DNA from 4 places in the Promicromonospora sp. NPDC050249 genome. Region 2 is predicted to be linked to each of the others. Evidence: riboswitches for the same ligand, from Rfam matches in the RefSeq annotation. Region 2 holds a riboswitch; each other region holds the start of a gene.
The links. Region 2 has a riboswitch for cyclic di-AMP ahead of AB0I32_RS25385 (NlpC/P60 family protein). Riboswitches for the same ligand answer to the same signal wherever they lie in the genome.

Region 1: it holds a riboswitch for cyclic di-AMP, as region 2 does, so the genes downstream of both, AB0I32_RS19255 (NlpC/P60 family protein) here and AB0I32_RS25385 (NlpC/P60 family protein) in region 2, are expected to answer to the same signal.
Region 3: it holds a riboswitch for cyclic di-AMP, as region 2 does, so the genes downstream of both, AB0I32_RS06950 (C40 family peptidase) here and AB0I32_RS25385 (NlpC/P60 family protein) in region 2, are expected to answer to the same signal.
Region 4: it holds a riboswitch for cyclic di-AMP, as region 2 does, so the genes downstream of both, AB0I32_RS09620 (NlpC/P60 family protein) here and AB0I32_RS25385 (NlpC/P60 family protein) in region 2, are expected to answer to the same signal.

Annotation. Positions count from the first base shown of each region.
Region 1 is NZ_JBFAKY010000024.1:63,342-67,142, reverse strand. It holds gene serC (phosphoserine transaminase) at 1-716, opposite strand, end outside; gene AB0I32_RS19260 (metal-dependent transcriptional regulator) at 800-1,516, shown strand; cyclic di-AMP (ydaO/yuaA leader) riboswitch at 1,689-1,880, shown strand; gene AB0I32_RS19255 (NlpC/P60 family protein) at 1,931-2,677, shown strand; gene AB0I32_RS19250 (universal stress protein) at 2,892-3,801, shown strand, end outside.
Region 2 is NZ_JBFAKY010000050.1:7,301-11,101, forward strand. It holds gene AB0I32_RS25380 (cytosine permease) at 1-497, opposite strand, end outside; gene AB0I32_RS25385 (NlpC/P60 family protein) at 662-1,429, opposite strand; cyclic di-AMP (ydaO/yuaA leader) riboswitch at 1,429-1,612, opposite strand; gene AB0I32_RS25390 (FAD-binding oxidoreductase) at 1,737-3,083, opposite strand; gene AB0I32_RS25395 (serine hydrolase domain-containing protein) at 3,334-3,801, shown strand, end outside.
Region 3 is NZ_JBFAKY010000006.1:190,384-194,184, reverse strand. It holds gene AB0I32_RS06960 (S8 family serine peptidase) at 1-430, opposite strand, end outside; gene AB0I32_RS06955 (hypothetical protein) at 569-1,462, opposite strand; cyclic di-AMP (ydaO/yuaA leader) riboswitch at 1,628-1,825, shown strand; gene AB0I32_RS06950 (C40 family peptidase) at 1,873-2,562, shown strand; gene AB0I32_RS06945 (hypothetical protein) at 2,753-3,694, opposite strand; gene AB0I32_RS06940 (GlsB/YeaQ/YmgE family stress response membrane protein) at 3,691-3,801, opposite strand, start outside.
Region 4 is NZ_JBFAKY010000009.1:76,865-80,665, forward strand. It holds gene AB0I32_RS09615 (NAD(P)/FAD-dependent oxidoreductase) at 1-1,423, opposite strand, end outside; cyclic di-AMP (ydaO/yuaA leader) riboswitch at 1,564-1,743, shown strand; gene AB0I32_RS09620 (NlpC/P60 family protein) at 1,744-2,655, shown strand; gene AB0I32_RS09625 (phosphoglycerate dehydrogenase) at 2,777-3,754, shown strand.

The DNA of each region.
Region 1 (3,801 bases), on a different contig from region 2:
TGGCGCGAGTTCTCGATCGCGGTCGTGAGCGACAGGATCTCCGGCACCCAGCGGCCCGAGCCCTCGACGCGTGCGGCCCGCTCGACGGCCGCGGGGGACAGGACGGCGAGCCACAGGCCGCCGTCCGCGGCGAAGGCCTTCTGCGGGGCGAAGTAGTAGGCGTCGGTCTGGCTCAGGTCGACGGGCAGGGCCCCGGCCCCGGACGTCGCGTCGGTGAGCACGACGGCGCCGTCCGGCCCCGACGGGCGCAGCACCGGCGCCATCGCGCCTGTGGAGGTCTCGTTGTGCGGGGTGGCGTACGTGTCGACGTCGTCGGCGGGCTCGAGGTAGGCGACGGCGCCCGGCTCCACCGAGATCACCTGGGAGGGCTCGAGGAACGGGGCGCGCGCCGTTGCGGCGGCGAACTTGCCGCCGAACTCGCCGAACGCGGCGTGCTGCACCTTGCGCTCCACGAGGCACAGCGTGGCGACGTCCCAGAACGCCGTGGCCCCGCCGTTGCCGAGCGCCACCTCGTAGCCGTCGGGCGCGCCGAGCAGCTCCGTGACACCCTCACGAATACGGTGCACCAGGTTCTTCACGGGCGCCCGCCGGTGTGACGTGCCGAGCACGTGCGCGTTCGCGACGAGATGATCCACCTGTTCCGGGCGCACCTTGGAGGGGCCGGAGCCGAATCGGCCGTCGGCGGGCAGCAGGTGTGGCGGGATTGTCAGTGGCACAGAACTAGACTAGAACCTGGGCCGACGCCCGGGCCGCACGTGTCCAGGGCGACTGGGCGGCTGTGCGCATGACGGGAGCTGACGTGACGGATCTGATCGACACCACCGAGATGTATCTCAAGACGATCTACGAGCTCGACGAGGAGGGCATCACGCCCCTGCGTGCGCGCATCGCGGAACGGCTGGGGCACTCCGGACCGACGGTGTCGCAGACCGTCGCCCGCATGGAGCGCGACGGCCTCGTGATCGTGACGGGCGACCGGCACCTCGAGCTTACGGAGCTGGGACACGACAAGGCGATGCGCGTGATGCGCAAGCACCGCCTCGCGGAGCGGCTGCTGACCGACGTCATCAAGCTCGACTGGGAGCACGTGCACGTCGAGGCCTGCCGCTGGGAGCACGTGATGAGCGACCTGGTGGAGAAGCGCCTTGTCGGCCTGCTCGACCACCCGCACCACGACCCGTACGGCAACCCGATCCCCGGGCTGTCGGAGCTCGGCGAGGAATACACCGACGTGCCGTTCCTGACCGGTGTGATCTCGTTGCCCGCCGCGTTCGAGGCGGCGGCGAAGAAGGGCGTCAAGGGCGAGCCGCTCGCGGCGTCGCTCACCCGCATCGCGGAGCCGCTGCAGACGGACATCGAGCTGCTCGCTCGCCTGTCCGAGGCCGGCCTGGTGCCCGGCTCCCGCATCACGGCTGAGCACAGCGGCGGGACCTTCACGGTGGCCGTCGACGGCGCGGGTACGGCGCTCGAGCTCGGCGAGGACGTGGCCCGCCACCTCTTCGTCGCGACGGTCTGATCGGACCCCTCGCGGGCCTCTCGGTCGTCCAGCTGTCGTCGGATTGACGTCCCCTTTGTCTGAAAAGCGAAACCCCTCGTGCGACACGCCCTGGCAGTCGTTGCCGGAACGTGACATCGAGGGTGAGGTCCGGTACGTTCGGACCGCTCCCACGGAGTTATTCGTGGGGGTCCTCGGACGGACGCCGAACTCTGTCACCGGCCGGGGCCCCAAGACGACCGCATGACAGAGGCGGGGGACCCACCAATGGGCGCCAGGGTGCGTCCTCGGGGTGAAGCTGGGTATTCCTTCGGGATGCTCGGCCGGGTGATTTCTCCCACCCGAACCCGACAGCTGACCTCGAAGGCGTTCAAGGAGAGGTACTACGTGACTGCACGTACGACTCGCGCTCGCCATCGGGCTGCGCGACGACCAGTGACTCCGTTCACCGAACTTGCTCAGAACGCCGCAGTAGGCCGCCGCACCGCGGTCGCAGCCGCTGGTGGCGCGCTCCTCGTCTCGACCTTCGGTGGCGCGCTGGTCGCTCAGGCGGCTCCGGTGGAGACCGGCCACGCGAAGATGAACTCGGTCGACCTCAACGCGCTGGCGACGCAGGCCCGTGAGGCGCTGTCGAACGCACCCGTCGTGTCGGTCGCACCCGACGCAGAGCTCAACGTCGAGAAGTCCGCGGTCTCCGTGGTCTCGGCCGCCGAGAACGAGGACTACCAGGCAGAGCTCGCCGCGAACGAGGCGGAGGAGGCGGCTGAGGCTGCCGCCGCCGAGGCTGCTGAGGCCGCCGAGGCAGCCGCCAGCGCCGTCTCCAGCTCGGTCGACATCCCCGCGTCGGCGATCGGCAACTCCGTGATCTCGATCGCGAGCCGCTACATCGGCGTGCCGTACGTCTCCGGTGGCTCCAGCCCGAGCGGTATGGACTGCTCCGGCTTCACCAAGTACGTCTACGGGCAGCTCGGCATCAACCTGCCGCACTCGTCGTCGTCGCAGGCCAGCTACGGCACCCAGGTGCCGGCGTCCGAGGCTCAGCCGGGCGACCTGATGTGGACCCCCGGGCACGTCTCGATCTACGCCGGTGGCAACACGATGATCGACGCGTCCAAGCCGGGCACCGTCGTCGACTTCCGCACCATCTGGCAGTCGAACCCCACGTTCATCCGCCTGGGCTGATCCCAGCCGCGTAGTACCGCACCGCAGAGATCCGCGAAGTAGAGCGCCTGTCCGAAATTCCCTGGTGTCACCAGGGAGACCCGGACAGGCGCTCTACTTCGCGGATCTCTGCTTTGCCTTCGTTCTGCAGTCTTTTTGCCTCTGGTTACCCATAACGCGCGTGCCGCCGGTAGCGTTGGAGTGCAATGGTGCTTGGGCGAAGAGAGGTCTTGCGATGACGCGATCCGAGGTCGTGCTGGTCGGGGTGGACGGGTCGGCCGCGAGCCTGCACGCGCTGGACTGGGCCACCGCCTACGCGCACCGCGTGGGCTGGGCGCTGCACATCGTCTGCAGCTATTCGCTGCCGTCCTTCACGGCCGCGTCGCTCGACGGCGGATACGCCGCCCTCGACGACACGACCATCCAGGAGGGTGCCAAGTCGGTCCTCACCGAGGCGGAGGCGCGCGTGGCGGACGCCGGGGTGCGCGCCACGACCGAGGTCGCGACCGGCGACGCCGCGGGCGTGCTCGTGGAGCTGTCCGGCGACTACGGGCTGGCCGTCGTCGGTACGCGCGGCCGTGGCGGGTTCACCGAGCGGCTGCTGGGCACCGTGTCGTCCGCGCTGCCCGCGCACGCGCGGTGCCCCGTCGTCGTGGTCCCGTTGCGCGCCGAGGCGAACAGGGGTGTCTCCTGGACCGTGCAGGGCTCCGCGTCGGGAGCGGACGCCGAGACGAGCACGACGGCGCCAGGGGCGGCCGAGATCCGGGAGGTGCGCCGGATCGTCGTCGGCGTGGACGGGTCGCCGCAGGCCGAGCGGGCGCTGCAGCACGCGATCCTGCAGGCGAACGCGTGGGGGGCGGAGCTGACCGCCGTCACCGGCGTGCCCGTGGGGAACAGCGGGATGCTCGCGTGGCTGCCGTCCAACATCGACCGTGAGCAGGTGCTCGCCGACATCGGGGCCGGCATGGACGTCCTGGTCGACAAGTACGAGGCACAGAACCCCGGCCTGCGGATCCGGCGGATCGTGCTGGACGGTACCGGCGCGGAGCTGCTGACGGAGTTCTCGACGGCGTCGGACCTGGTGGTTCTGGGGTCACGCGGCCGAGGCGGGTTCCGCGGGCTGCTGCTGGGCTCCACGAGCCAGG
Region 2 (3,801 bases):
AGCCGCATCACGAGGTCGAACCCGAAGACGCCCGCGGCCACCACGATGCCCGCCACGACCACGAGGGCCACGATCTTGGTGACGGTTCCGCCGCCCCAGCCCAGCGCCCCGAGCACGGTCGAGGTCGCGAGCGTGGCCAGGGCCACGAGCACCGTCTCCCAGCCGACGGTGAGGATCCAGGACAGCAGGGAGGGCAGCTTGTTGCCGCGCACCCCGAACGCCGCGCGGGACAGCACCATGGTGGGCGCCGATCCGCGCTTGCCGGCCAAGGAGATGAACCCGCAGAAGAGGAACGACGCCACGATGCCGATCGCGCCGATCACCGTCGCCTGCCAGAACGAGACACCGAAGCCGAGCAGGTAGGAGCCGTAACCGAGCCCGAGCACTGACACGTTGGCCCCGAACCAGGGCCAGAACAGGCTGCGGGGCGAGCCGCGCCGCTCGGACTCGTCGATGGTGTTCAGGGCATTGGTCTCGACCGCCGTGGGGACGCTCATGGTGGCGATCCTGCCACCTGCCGGTGACACGCACGAGGACCCGCACCGTGTCGGTGCGGGTCCTCGTGATCCGGCTCAGTCTCTATCTATGTCGGCTGAGCCTGCGGCTCCGCTGCGGGCGCGTGCCTCGTTCCTCGGCCCGCACCCTCCGCTGCGCCTCCGGCTCAGCCGACGCGGATGAAGGTCGGGCTGTTCTGCCAGATCTCCGTGTAGCGCACGGTCTGGCCGGGGACCGGCGCCTCGACCTGCATGCCGTCGCCCGCGTAGATGGCGACGTGGCCGGGGCTCCAGATGAGGTCGCCCGGCTGGGCCTCGGCCTGCGAGACCGGCGTGCCGGCGTAGCGCTGCTCCGCGGAGGAGTGCGGCAGGTTGATGCCGATCTGCGCGTAGACGTACGACGTGAACCCGGAGCAGTCGAACCCGGCGGGCGTCGAGCCGGCCCAGACGTACGGCACACCGAGGTACTGCATGGCGATCGCGACGATCTCGGACCCGCCGGCGGAGGCCGGGACGGCCTCCTCGACGGGGGCGGCGGTCTCGACGACCTCCTCGACGACCTCCTCGACGACCGGCTCCGGCTCGGGGGCGGGGGTCACCTCGATGGTGCCCGTCTCCAGCGTGAACTTGCTGTCGGCCGCTACCTGCACGGCGGGTGCGGTGTTCACGGCCTCGACCACCGCGGCCCCGGTGACCGAGCCCTGCGACGTCTTGTTCAGGATGTCGAGCTCGGCGGTGGACGGGCTGTTGTCGGCCACCGGCGCGGCGTCCGCGGGAACGCTGAGCAGGGAGACAGCCAGGCCGGAACCGGCGACGACGAGCGCCCCGCGGCGGGCGGCACCTGAGATGCCCCGGGCCGCGGCACGGGAGAGGGGAGTCAGCGGCGTGATCGGTCTGCGGGCAGCACGGTGGCGCCCAGGCGTGCGAGTGGTCAAGAGCTTCTCCTGACGCCTACGAGGTGAGCTGTCGGATTCGGATCGGAGAATGACCCGGCCGCGTACTACCTGTGCGGCTTCACCCCAAGGACACCGTCTCGGTGCCCGCTTACGTGGTTCCCCCGTCCCTGTCTTTGTTCTGTGCAGTCTCGGGGCGGTGACAGGGCTCGGCGCCCACCTCGAGTGCCCGCGGACTTCCCGCGAACCGGAGCGACGCTAACCCCGTCCGGCCGAGAAGTCACAATCGCATCACGGCTCACGGGGTAGTTCGCGTCCTACTTGACCCGAATTGTCCCTATGAGGTAGGTCACTCCGCGGCGGGCGGAACGTTGTGATTCCGGGCGAACAGGTTGCTCGGGTCGTATTTCCGCTTCACCGCTGCAAGTCGCTCATAGGTTTTTGCCGGATAGACCGCCGCGACGTCGTCCGCGGTGGTCGTCCCGAGGAAGTTCGAGTACGCGCCGTCGACGTGCGGGGCGAGCCTCGCCCAGATCGCCGCGAGGCCAGGGCGAGCGGCCTCGATCACGGGCTTCGGGCCGCCGGCCACCGTCGCGACCAGCAGTTCCGCACCGCGGTGCGCGTACGCCGTCGCGTCGTCGGGGACCCGCGACACCGCGCCGCCGACGCTGCGGATCGCAATCGACGGCGAACCCGCCGACGTGCCGACCTCGGCGAGGATCCGCAGCGCGTCGGGCACCGACTCCCGCTCGACGAAGCCGCTGTGGCCCAGCAGCTCGAGACCCGGCGGCAGTGCGGCGCCCTCCACGAGGATGTCGGCGTAGGCGTGCGGCGCGACGTCGTCCTCCAGCACCGTCCCGAGCCGGCGGATCGGGTCGAGTGCCCTGGCCGCGAGCTCCGGGTCGTCGCCGTCGAACGCCACGTGGATCTCGAGGGGTGCCTCCGGGCCGCCCGCGAACGGGTTGGCCAGGTTCGCGATCGAGGTGAGCTCTTCCGGCGCCGTGCGGAGGTGGTCCGCCCACCCCTGGAGCACGACGGCGGTCTCCGCGACGGGGAACGTGATCTTCCCGAAGAAGACGTCCGTCGTCGGGTGCGCCACGAACTCGAAGGAGGTCACGACACCGAGGTTGCCGCCGCCCCCGCGGATCGCCCAGAACAGCTCGGGGTTCTCGTCGGCGCTCGCGGGCACGACCGCGCCGTCGGCGGTCACCAGCCGCGCGGCCACCAGGTGGTCGAGGGTCAGTCCGTGCTTGCGGACCTTCCAGCCGATGCCGCCGCTCAGGGTCAGCCCGCCGACCCCGACGCTCTTGGTGTCACCGGAGGAGATCGCGAGGCCGTGCGGCGCCAGGGCGTCGGCCACCTGGCCCCAGGTCGCGCCGCCGCCGATCCGGACGAGGTGGCGGTCCTCGTCGATCACCTCGACGTCGGCGAGCCCGCTCAGGTCGATCACGATGCCGCCGTCGTTGGTGCCGAAGCCGGGAAAGCTGTGGCCGCCGCCGCGCACGGAGAGGGCCAGGCCCGACCCGGCGGCGAACTGGACCGCCGCCTGCACGTCGCCGACCGTCTTGGGGCGCAGGACGAAGGCCGGGCTGCCCGCGACCAGCTTCGCGCGGCTCACCGCCTCGTACTCGGCCGCTCCCGGCTCGATGACGTCGCCGCCGAAGTCACGGCGGAGGTTCTCGATCGCTGAGGTCATGGGATTCCTTCCACAGGGGGTGCGTGGTGCACCCGATGTGGAAGAGACTCCCCAGCTCCGAGAGATGTGACCGCGAGGGGTGTGGCGCCCGCCACACCGACGTCGGGCGGAGCCCGACTCCGCCAAAGGTCGTAGGCCAAGTGCGTGCTCGCGGGCGATGTGCCGCCACCGCCCGCCCGACAGGCTGGTGTCGTCCGGAAGAAAGCCTCCGGACCAGCCCGAACACCCGCCGAGCGCGAGGAGCGCGACGATGTTCCCGTCCTATGAGCTACCCACCGAGCGGCCCGGCCGCGTGCGCACCCTGGCGGCGCTCGCCGCCCTGGGGACGCTCGCTATGACCCTGGTCGCCGGGGTCCCGGCGTCCGCCGCGACCGCCTCCGACCCGACACCGCCCCCGCCCGTCTCCGCCCCCGCGGGCGAGCATCCTCTCGAGCAGTCGGACGTCGACGCCTGGCTCGACGGTCTGCTGCCCGCCGCGCTGGAGAACGCCGGCATCGCCGGCGGCGTCGTCACGGTGGTCGACGACGGCAAGGTCCTCACCACCCGCGGCTACGGCTACGCCGACACGGGCACGACGGGCGGCGAGGCGGTCCCGGTCGACCCGGAGAGCACGCTGTTCCGCCCGGGTTCGGTCTCCAAGCTGTTCACCGCCACCGCCGCCATGCAGCTGGTCGAGAGCGGCGACGTCGACCTCGACACCGACATCGCGGAGTACCTC
Region 3 (3,801 bases), on a different contig from region 2:
GGACCTTGACCGGGAGGACCTTGGCGCCGGGGGCCACACCCGCGACGCCTATGCCGTTGTCGGCCGCGGCGGCGACGATGCCTGCCACGTGCGTGCCGTGCTCGTCCCCGTCGTTCTGGCCGTCGGGGCCCCTGAAGTCCCCCTCACCGCACGGGCGCACGTCCGCACAGCCGGAGAAGGTGGCGCCCGGCAGGAGCTGGCCGGCGAGGTCCGGCTGGTCGAAGTCGACGCCTGTGTCGACGACGGCCACCACCGCGCCCTCGCCGGTACCGGCCGACCAGGCGGCCTCGGCGTTGATCTGGTCCAGGCCCCACTGCTTGTCCCGCAGGGGGTCGTTGGTGGCGGCCTGCGCACCGGGTGCCACGGCGACGAGCACCGCCACGACGAGTGCCGCGGAGGTGGCGACGCCGGCGAATGGCTTCCTGTTCATATGTGCCCCCGTTGTTCGCTCGTGGGCCGGATACCTACGAACTAGGACAAAACTATGGGGACCGGACAAGCGTCGAACAGGCCCTGCGACGCACGGCGGGTGAAATTTACATGATCGCAATCAGTGCGGGCTGCCGCCTCAGGCCCACGCCCCGGAGAGCTCACCCTCGTCCGCCGCTTGCCGGGAGAGCCGGAGCGCTGCGATCGCCGCACCGAGCAGCAGGGCGACCACCCAGGCGCCCAGCTGGTGCCTGTCGGGCACCATCGCCGCCGAGGCGAGCTCGTGCGCCACGATCGCCGCCGCGGACAGCGGGTCCTCCGTGAGCGCGGAGCCCGGCCAGATGTTCTCCTGCACGGCCAGGAGGGCCGGCCCGGCCGCTTGCAGCACCCACACGATGCCCGCGGTCGGCAGCCAGCCGAGCAGCTCGATCGGTCGGCTGTCCACCGCCAGGCCGAACGCGATACCGAGCGCCACGGCGAAGGTCCACCACGTGCCGGTGGGAGACACCAGGTTGCCCGGCACCAGACCCCACAGCCAGCCGTCCAGGAGCACGACAGGCAGGGCGAGCGCGGGCCCGCGCAGGGCGGCCGGGCCCAGGGCCGTCAGGAGGCCGGCGGCCAGCCCTACGACCCCGGCAGCCACCGTGACGACCAGCATCCCGAGCGGCGCCGCGTCACCCGGAGCACTGCCGCGAAGCGCGAGCAGGCACGAGGCACCGCCCGCCACGGACATGGCGAGCAAGGTGCCCGTCGTCGCGGCAGCCGCGCCCGCCCTCGCCGAGGCCGGGATGCCCGCCGTGAGACCACCGAGGAGCCCCCCGATCAGCGCCATGACGACCAGGCCGACCACCGCGTCGTCGGTGGTGATCGGGATGGGCAGGAATTCGGCAGAGCGCACCACCGAGGCCTCGGTAAGGCCTATGACCTCGTACAACGCCTGCAGGAGCCACGGCAGAAACCCGCACACCCACCAGACGACGGCACTGATGGGAAGCACCCACCAGGCGGAGACGCGATATGCGCTTTCACCCATGCCGCCGAACGGTAGCCGATGTATGTGATGTCGGTCATAGCCCATGAAGACCGGAACGGCGCAAATCTGCGCCTTCGGCGGGTGAGACCGGAATGCGTAACCCGATCGTGACTTTTCTGGGGAAGGTGTGTACTTTGACTTCTGCCCCACCACATCGGTGGGGCCGTGAGCCGGACGCCGAATCCTGTCACCGGTTCATGACCAGACGTTCGAGACAGGAGCGGGGGACCCACCTTCCCGGGCGACAGCACCATCGTCGCCCTCGGGGTGAAGCCGGACGGAACCCCCCAGTAGCCGTGCGGCCGGGTGTGTACTCCTACCCGAACCCGACAGCTGACCTCGCAGGCGGTACAGGAGACATTTAGGTGACGAACTCCCTTCGCGGACGGCATCGTGACAGCCGGCCGGCCATGACACCGCTGAGCATCCTCGCTCGTACCGCCACAGAGAACGCAGGCACCGTAGCCCGCCGAGGAGCCATCGCCGCAGCAGCCGGTGGCGTCCTGATCTCGACCATCGCGACCACGGCCCACGCGGCCCCCGCCATGGACCTGAAGACCGACGTGAAGTCCGCCAAGCTGAACACGGTCGACCTGCGCTCCCTCACCGCGGTGGCCAAGCAGGCAGTTGCCGGGGCCCCCACGGTCACCGTCCCGTCCGACGCGAAGATGCCGATCGAGATGGAAGCCCTTGGCACCTCCTCGGGCGCCGACGGCAAGAAGGGCGGCGGTCCCGCCGTTGTCTCTGTCGACGCGCCGGACCCCGTCCCGGTCGGCGAGCAGGCCATCAACGTCGCGTTCAACTACCTCGGCATCACGTACGTGCTGGGCGGTAACTCGCCGGCCGAGGGCATGGACTGCTCCGGCCTCATCCAGTACGTGTACGCGCAGCTCGGCGTGAACCTGCCGCACTCGTCCGGCGCGATGCTCAGCTCCGGCTACCAGGTCACCTACCCGGAGCCCGGCGACATCGTCTGGACGCCCGGCCACGTGGCCCTGTACGCGGGCGACGGCATGATCATCGAGGCGTGGGCCGCCGGCATGCCGGTGCGCTACACCGAGATGTGGCAGAACAGCCCGACGTTCATCCGCGTCGTCTGAGCCGAAGGTGCAGCGCAGGGTGCGGGCCGAGGAACGAGGCACGCGCCCGGAGCGGGAACGCAGGCTCAGGCGACACAGATAGAGCCTGAGCTATCGCAGCACATCGACCGCAGTACATCGTGAGGCGTCGCCTCCGCGCCGGGTTTCCGCCCGACGCCGGAGGCGGCGCCTCTCGCGTGTCCGGGGTCGCTCACTCCGGCCAGTCGCAGTAGTCCGCGACGAAGGAGAAGAAGTCGGAGCGTGCGGTGTCTGGCATCGGCACGTAGACAGGCTCCTGCGGGACGCCGCCGACGCGTGCGGACACCGGCAGGAACGTGCCCCGCTTGTCCTCGGCCACCGCATGGACGTCGCAGCGGGCGGGCACCACCGCCAGGACCACCTCGCCGGATCCTTGTCCCGCCAGGTCCTGGCCGGCCCAGCCCGAGACGTCGCCACCCGGGTCCGCACTGCTCATCAAGGTCGTCCCGGCGATCCGGTCGAGGGTGACCTCCGGACCGCCGTCGACCCGCTCGATCCGCAGGGTGACCAGGGCGATCAGCTCACCGTCGCGCGTCTCGACGGGGACGTCGGGATCAACGGTGAGGTCAGCGCCGGCCGCAACGGCCGCGGTCGAGCAGTCGACCGCGTGGTTCCGGGCGAGGTGTCCGACGGGATCGCTCACCTCGTCGACGAGGACGTCGGTCGTGGGACCCAGGTCGTCGCCCTCGCCGAGGGCGAGCGTGATCGTGGCGGACGGCGGGGCCGTCGCGGCGCCGTCCTCCGCCGCCGCCAGGTCTGCGCACCTCGCCTCGCCCAGCCCCACGTAGACGGCGCGCGTGGCGCCGGGCCGCAGCACGAGGGTGCGTCCCTCCTTCATGGGATGTGACGGCCCGAACTGCACGGCCCGCAGGGCCCCGGAGAGGAGGGTCAAGGTCTTGTCGGAGTCGTTGGTGACCTCGAGCCGGATCTCCCGCTCGGCGTACTGCTCGCGGCCCTGCGCCACCTCGACGCTCAGCTGAGAGGCGACGTCGTCGGGCACCGCTCCCCTCGCGGACGACGGCGCGCCACCGCCAGTACACGCGACCGCGGCCGCGCCGACCACCGCCGTCACGAGGACGAGGGTGGCGACGCGGCCGCGATGTACTGCGATCAAGCGGTCTTACGACGACCGAAGATGGCCTGGGCGATCAGGATCACGATGATCGCGCCGATCACCGAGAAGAGCCAGCTCTCCCAGGACCAGAACTCGTCCAGGCTGAC
Region 4 (3,801 bases), on a different contig from region 2:
ACGGCCAGCTGAGGTCGCGGTGGAAGATGTGACCGCCCGGCAGCCCGACCTCGCGCTCCAGGTCGACCGGGGTGCGCACCTCGAGGCACGGGGCACCGTCGGCGTCGAGCGCGAGCACGTCCTCGATCGGCTCGGCCAGCACGGAGTCGAGGGACGCGAGCGTGGCCCGGAGCGCCTGGTCGCGGGCGGCGTCGGGTGCGGCGCGGAAGAGCCGTGCCGGCATGTGCAGCCCGAACAGCGTGATGGTCTGCGCGTCCGTCGCGGCGAGCTCCGGCCCGAGGATGGTCCGGTCGGTGAGCGTGTGGCAGTAGATCTCGCTGGGCGGCAGGTCGGGGATGCGCCCGGCGGCGGCCTGCGCGTGCGCTGCCTGGAGCTGGGTCAGGGACTCGTTGACGTGCAGGGTCCCGCTGAACGCCGCGACGGGGTCGACGTCGTCGCGCAGTCTGGGCAGGCGTGTCAGCAGCATGTTCACCTTGAGCTGGGCGCCCTCGGGATGGTCGGCAGTCGGCGCGGCGTCGCCGCCCAGCAGCCGGTCCAGCTCCGCCGGGGCGCACGCCGCGAGCACGTGCCCGGCAGTGACTCCCTGGGTCCGCCCCTCGGCGTCGGTCCAGGCGACCTCCGCGCCGGAACCGCCGGAGGCCCCGGGATCGACGGCGGTGACCGTCGCCGAGGTGACTATCGTCGCGCCGGCCGCGACCGCGGCGTCGCGCAGGGCGCCCGATACGGCGCCCATGCCGCCCACCGGCACGTCCCAGTCGCCGGTCCCGTTGCCGATGACGTGGTAGAGAAAGCACCGGTTCTGCCGCAGGGACGGCTCGTCGACGTCGGCGAACGTCCCGATCAGGCCGTCGGTGGCCGCTACCCCGCGGACCACGTCGTCGGCGAACGTGCGGCGCAGCACCTCCCCGAGGGGCTCCTCGAAGAGCGCGCGCCAGGCCTCCTCGCCCACCCCGTCGACCACCAGATCCCGGACGACCGACCGCGGGAGCAGGGGTTCGGTGAGCGTCGGCGCGAGCCGGCGGGCCACCTCGGCGGTCATGGCGTAGAAGCGGCCCCAGGCCTCGAAGTCGGCGTCCGAACCGGTGAGCCGCCGGAACGAGGCGCGCGTGGCGCCGTCGTCCTGGCTGTCGACGAGAAGACCGCCGTCGGCAACCGGTGTGTACGAGGACCAGCGGCGGCGCTTCAGCGTGACGGGCAGTCCGAGCTCGTCGACCACCCGGCGAGGCAGGAGCGAGACGAGGTAGGAGTAGCGCGAGAGCCGCGCGTCCACCCCGGCGAACGGGCGGGCCGAGACGGCGGCGCCGCCCACGTGGTCCGCACGTTCGAGGACGAGGACGGACCGGCCACCACGGGCCGCGTAGGCCGCCGCGGTGAGGCCGTTGTGACCCCCGCCCACGACCACGACGTCGTATCTGGAACGCATCGAATCGGTCATGGACGCCATAGTGGCATGGGGCACAGATTGCCAAGAGAGTTCCATCACAGGTCGCTATGTGACCTAATCGTGACATTTGCGCGAGGGGCAGGTACGGTCGATCTCGCCTCTCCAGCAACGGGGAGGTCCAGGTCCGGACGCCGAACCCTGTCACCGGACCTTGGCAGCCAGAACCGTGACAGGGGCGGGGGAACCAAGTAAGCGGGCACGCGAGTGTCCTTGGGGTAAAGCCTCCTTGTGAGGCCGGGTGAATCGCTCTCCCATCCGAACCCGACAGCTCACTTCGTAGGCGTCCGAGGAGATCACTGGTGACCGTACTCACCGACCGCACCCACGACTGGGCGGACGACCAGGCAAACCGTCCCAGCAACCGGGGCAGGCACCGCGCCGACGGCCCCGCGCTCACCCCCTTCACCGCACTGACCCAGACCGCCGCCGAGAATGCTGCCCGGACCGGCGCCATCGCGGTCGTCACGTCCGGCATGCTGGCGTCGGTCTTCACCCAGACCGCCCACACCGCGCCCGCCGAGACGCACACGCAGGCCGCGCTCGCCAACGCGACGCCGGTCAGCAACACCATCAGCAACACGGTCGACAGCACGACCCGCGCCGGGTTCGCCGAGAACCTCGTGACGAAGGTCAAGGTCACCCAGGACGCCGACTTCTACGCCGAGCGCGGACGCGTGTCCGTGACGCCGTACGCCGAGACCAAGGCGGGCATCGCCGAGGCCAAGGCGAAGGCCGAGGCAGAGGCGCGTGCCAAGGCTGAGGCCGAGGCGAGGGCACAGGCCGAGGCCGAGGCAGCGGAAGCCGCAGCAGCGGCCGAGGCAGCCGCCGAGGCGGAGGCAGCTGCCGTCGCCGAGACGGTCGCCGACGCGTCCGGTCTGGGTCAGCAGGCCGTCAACCTCGCACTCGAGTACGTCGGTGTGCCCTACGTGTGGGGCGGAGCCTCCCCCAGCGGCTTCGACTGCTCAGGGCTCATCCAGTACGTCTACGGTCAGCTCGGCATCTCGATCCCCCACAGCTCGAGCGCGATCTCGACCATCGGGTACCAGGTCTCCGCCGCCGCCGCGCAGCCGGGCGACATCGTCTGGACGCCGGGCCACGTCGCCCTCTACGCGGGCAACGGCATGGTCGTCGAGGCCCAGCAGCAGGGCACTCCGGTGCAGTACGGCGAGATGTGGCAGAACAACCCGGTGTTCATCCGGGTGACGGGCTGACGCCTACCCCCACGCCGGACCACAGCTCAGGACCGCGAGGTGTGTCGCGCCAGCCCCTGGCGCGACACACCTCGTTCTCGTCCGGGGCTCGTCCGGGTACATGTCCGGTAACGTCCCGGGCGTGAAGATCCTCGTACCGGACGTGCCCTTCGACCTCGACTTCCCGGCCCTGCTGCCTGACGGCGGAGCCTCCTTCGCACCCGGCGGCACCAGCACCGTCGTCGCCTACGCGATGAACGAGCCGGTCCCCGAGGAGCACACCGACGCCGAGATGCTGGTCACCTGGTCCAGCCCGCCCAAGATCCTCGCCGACGCCGCCCGCCGGCTCCCCCGGCTGCGCTGGGTGCAGACCCTCTCCGCGGGGCCCGACGTCGCGCTGCGCGCCGGGTTCGGGCCCGACGTCGTCATCTCCTCCGGCCAGTCCCTGCACGACGACACCGTCACCGAGCACACCCTGGCGCTGGTCCTCGCGACGGTGCGCCGCATCGACGTCTCCCTCGCCGCACAGCGGGAGCACCACTGGGCCAAGGAGATCGCGTTCGCGCAGAGCGACCCGGTCACCGGCCGCGAGTACACGCTCGACGGCGCCCGCGTGACGATCTGGGGTTTCGGGTCGATCGCACTGCGGCTGGCCCCGCTGCTGACCGCGCTCGGTGCGCGGGTCACGGGCGTCGCCTCGCGTGCGGGCGAACGCTCCGGGTATCCAGTGGTGGGGCCCGACGGCCTGGACGCCCTGCTGGCGGAGACCGACCTGCTCATCTCGCTGCTGCCCGCGATCCCCACCACGCGGCACATCCTCGACGCCCGCCTGCTGGGCCTGCTGCCGCCGTCTGCCCGGTTCGTGAACGTCGGCCGAGGTGCGACGGTCGACGAGGGCGCGCTCGCCGACGCGCTGCGGTCCGGGCGGCTCGCCGGAGCGGCGCTCGACGTCATGGAGACGGAGCCCCTGCCGGAGGACTCCCCGCTCTGGGACCTCCCGAACCTGATCCTCACGCCGCACGTGGCCGGCGGCAGGCCGCGAGGCGCCGCCCGCTTCCTTGCGGACCAGCTCACGGCATGGCGCACCGGCGGCGAGCTCCGCAACGTCGCCTCGAGGTAGTCCAACCGGACGCACGCTCTACCTCGACCCGTAACCTGCCGCCGAAG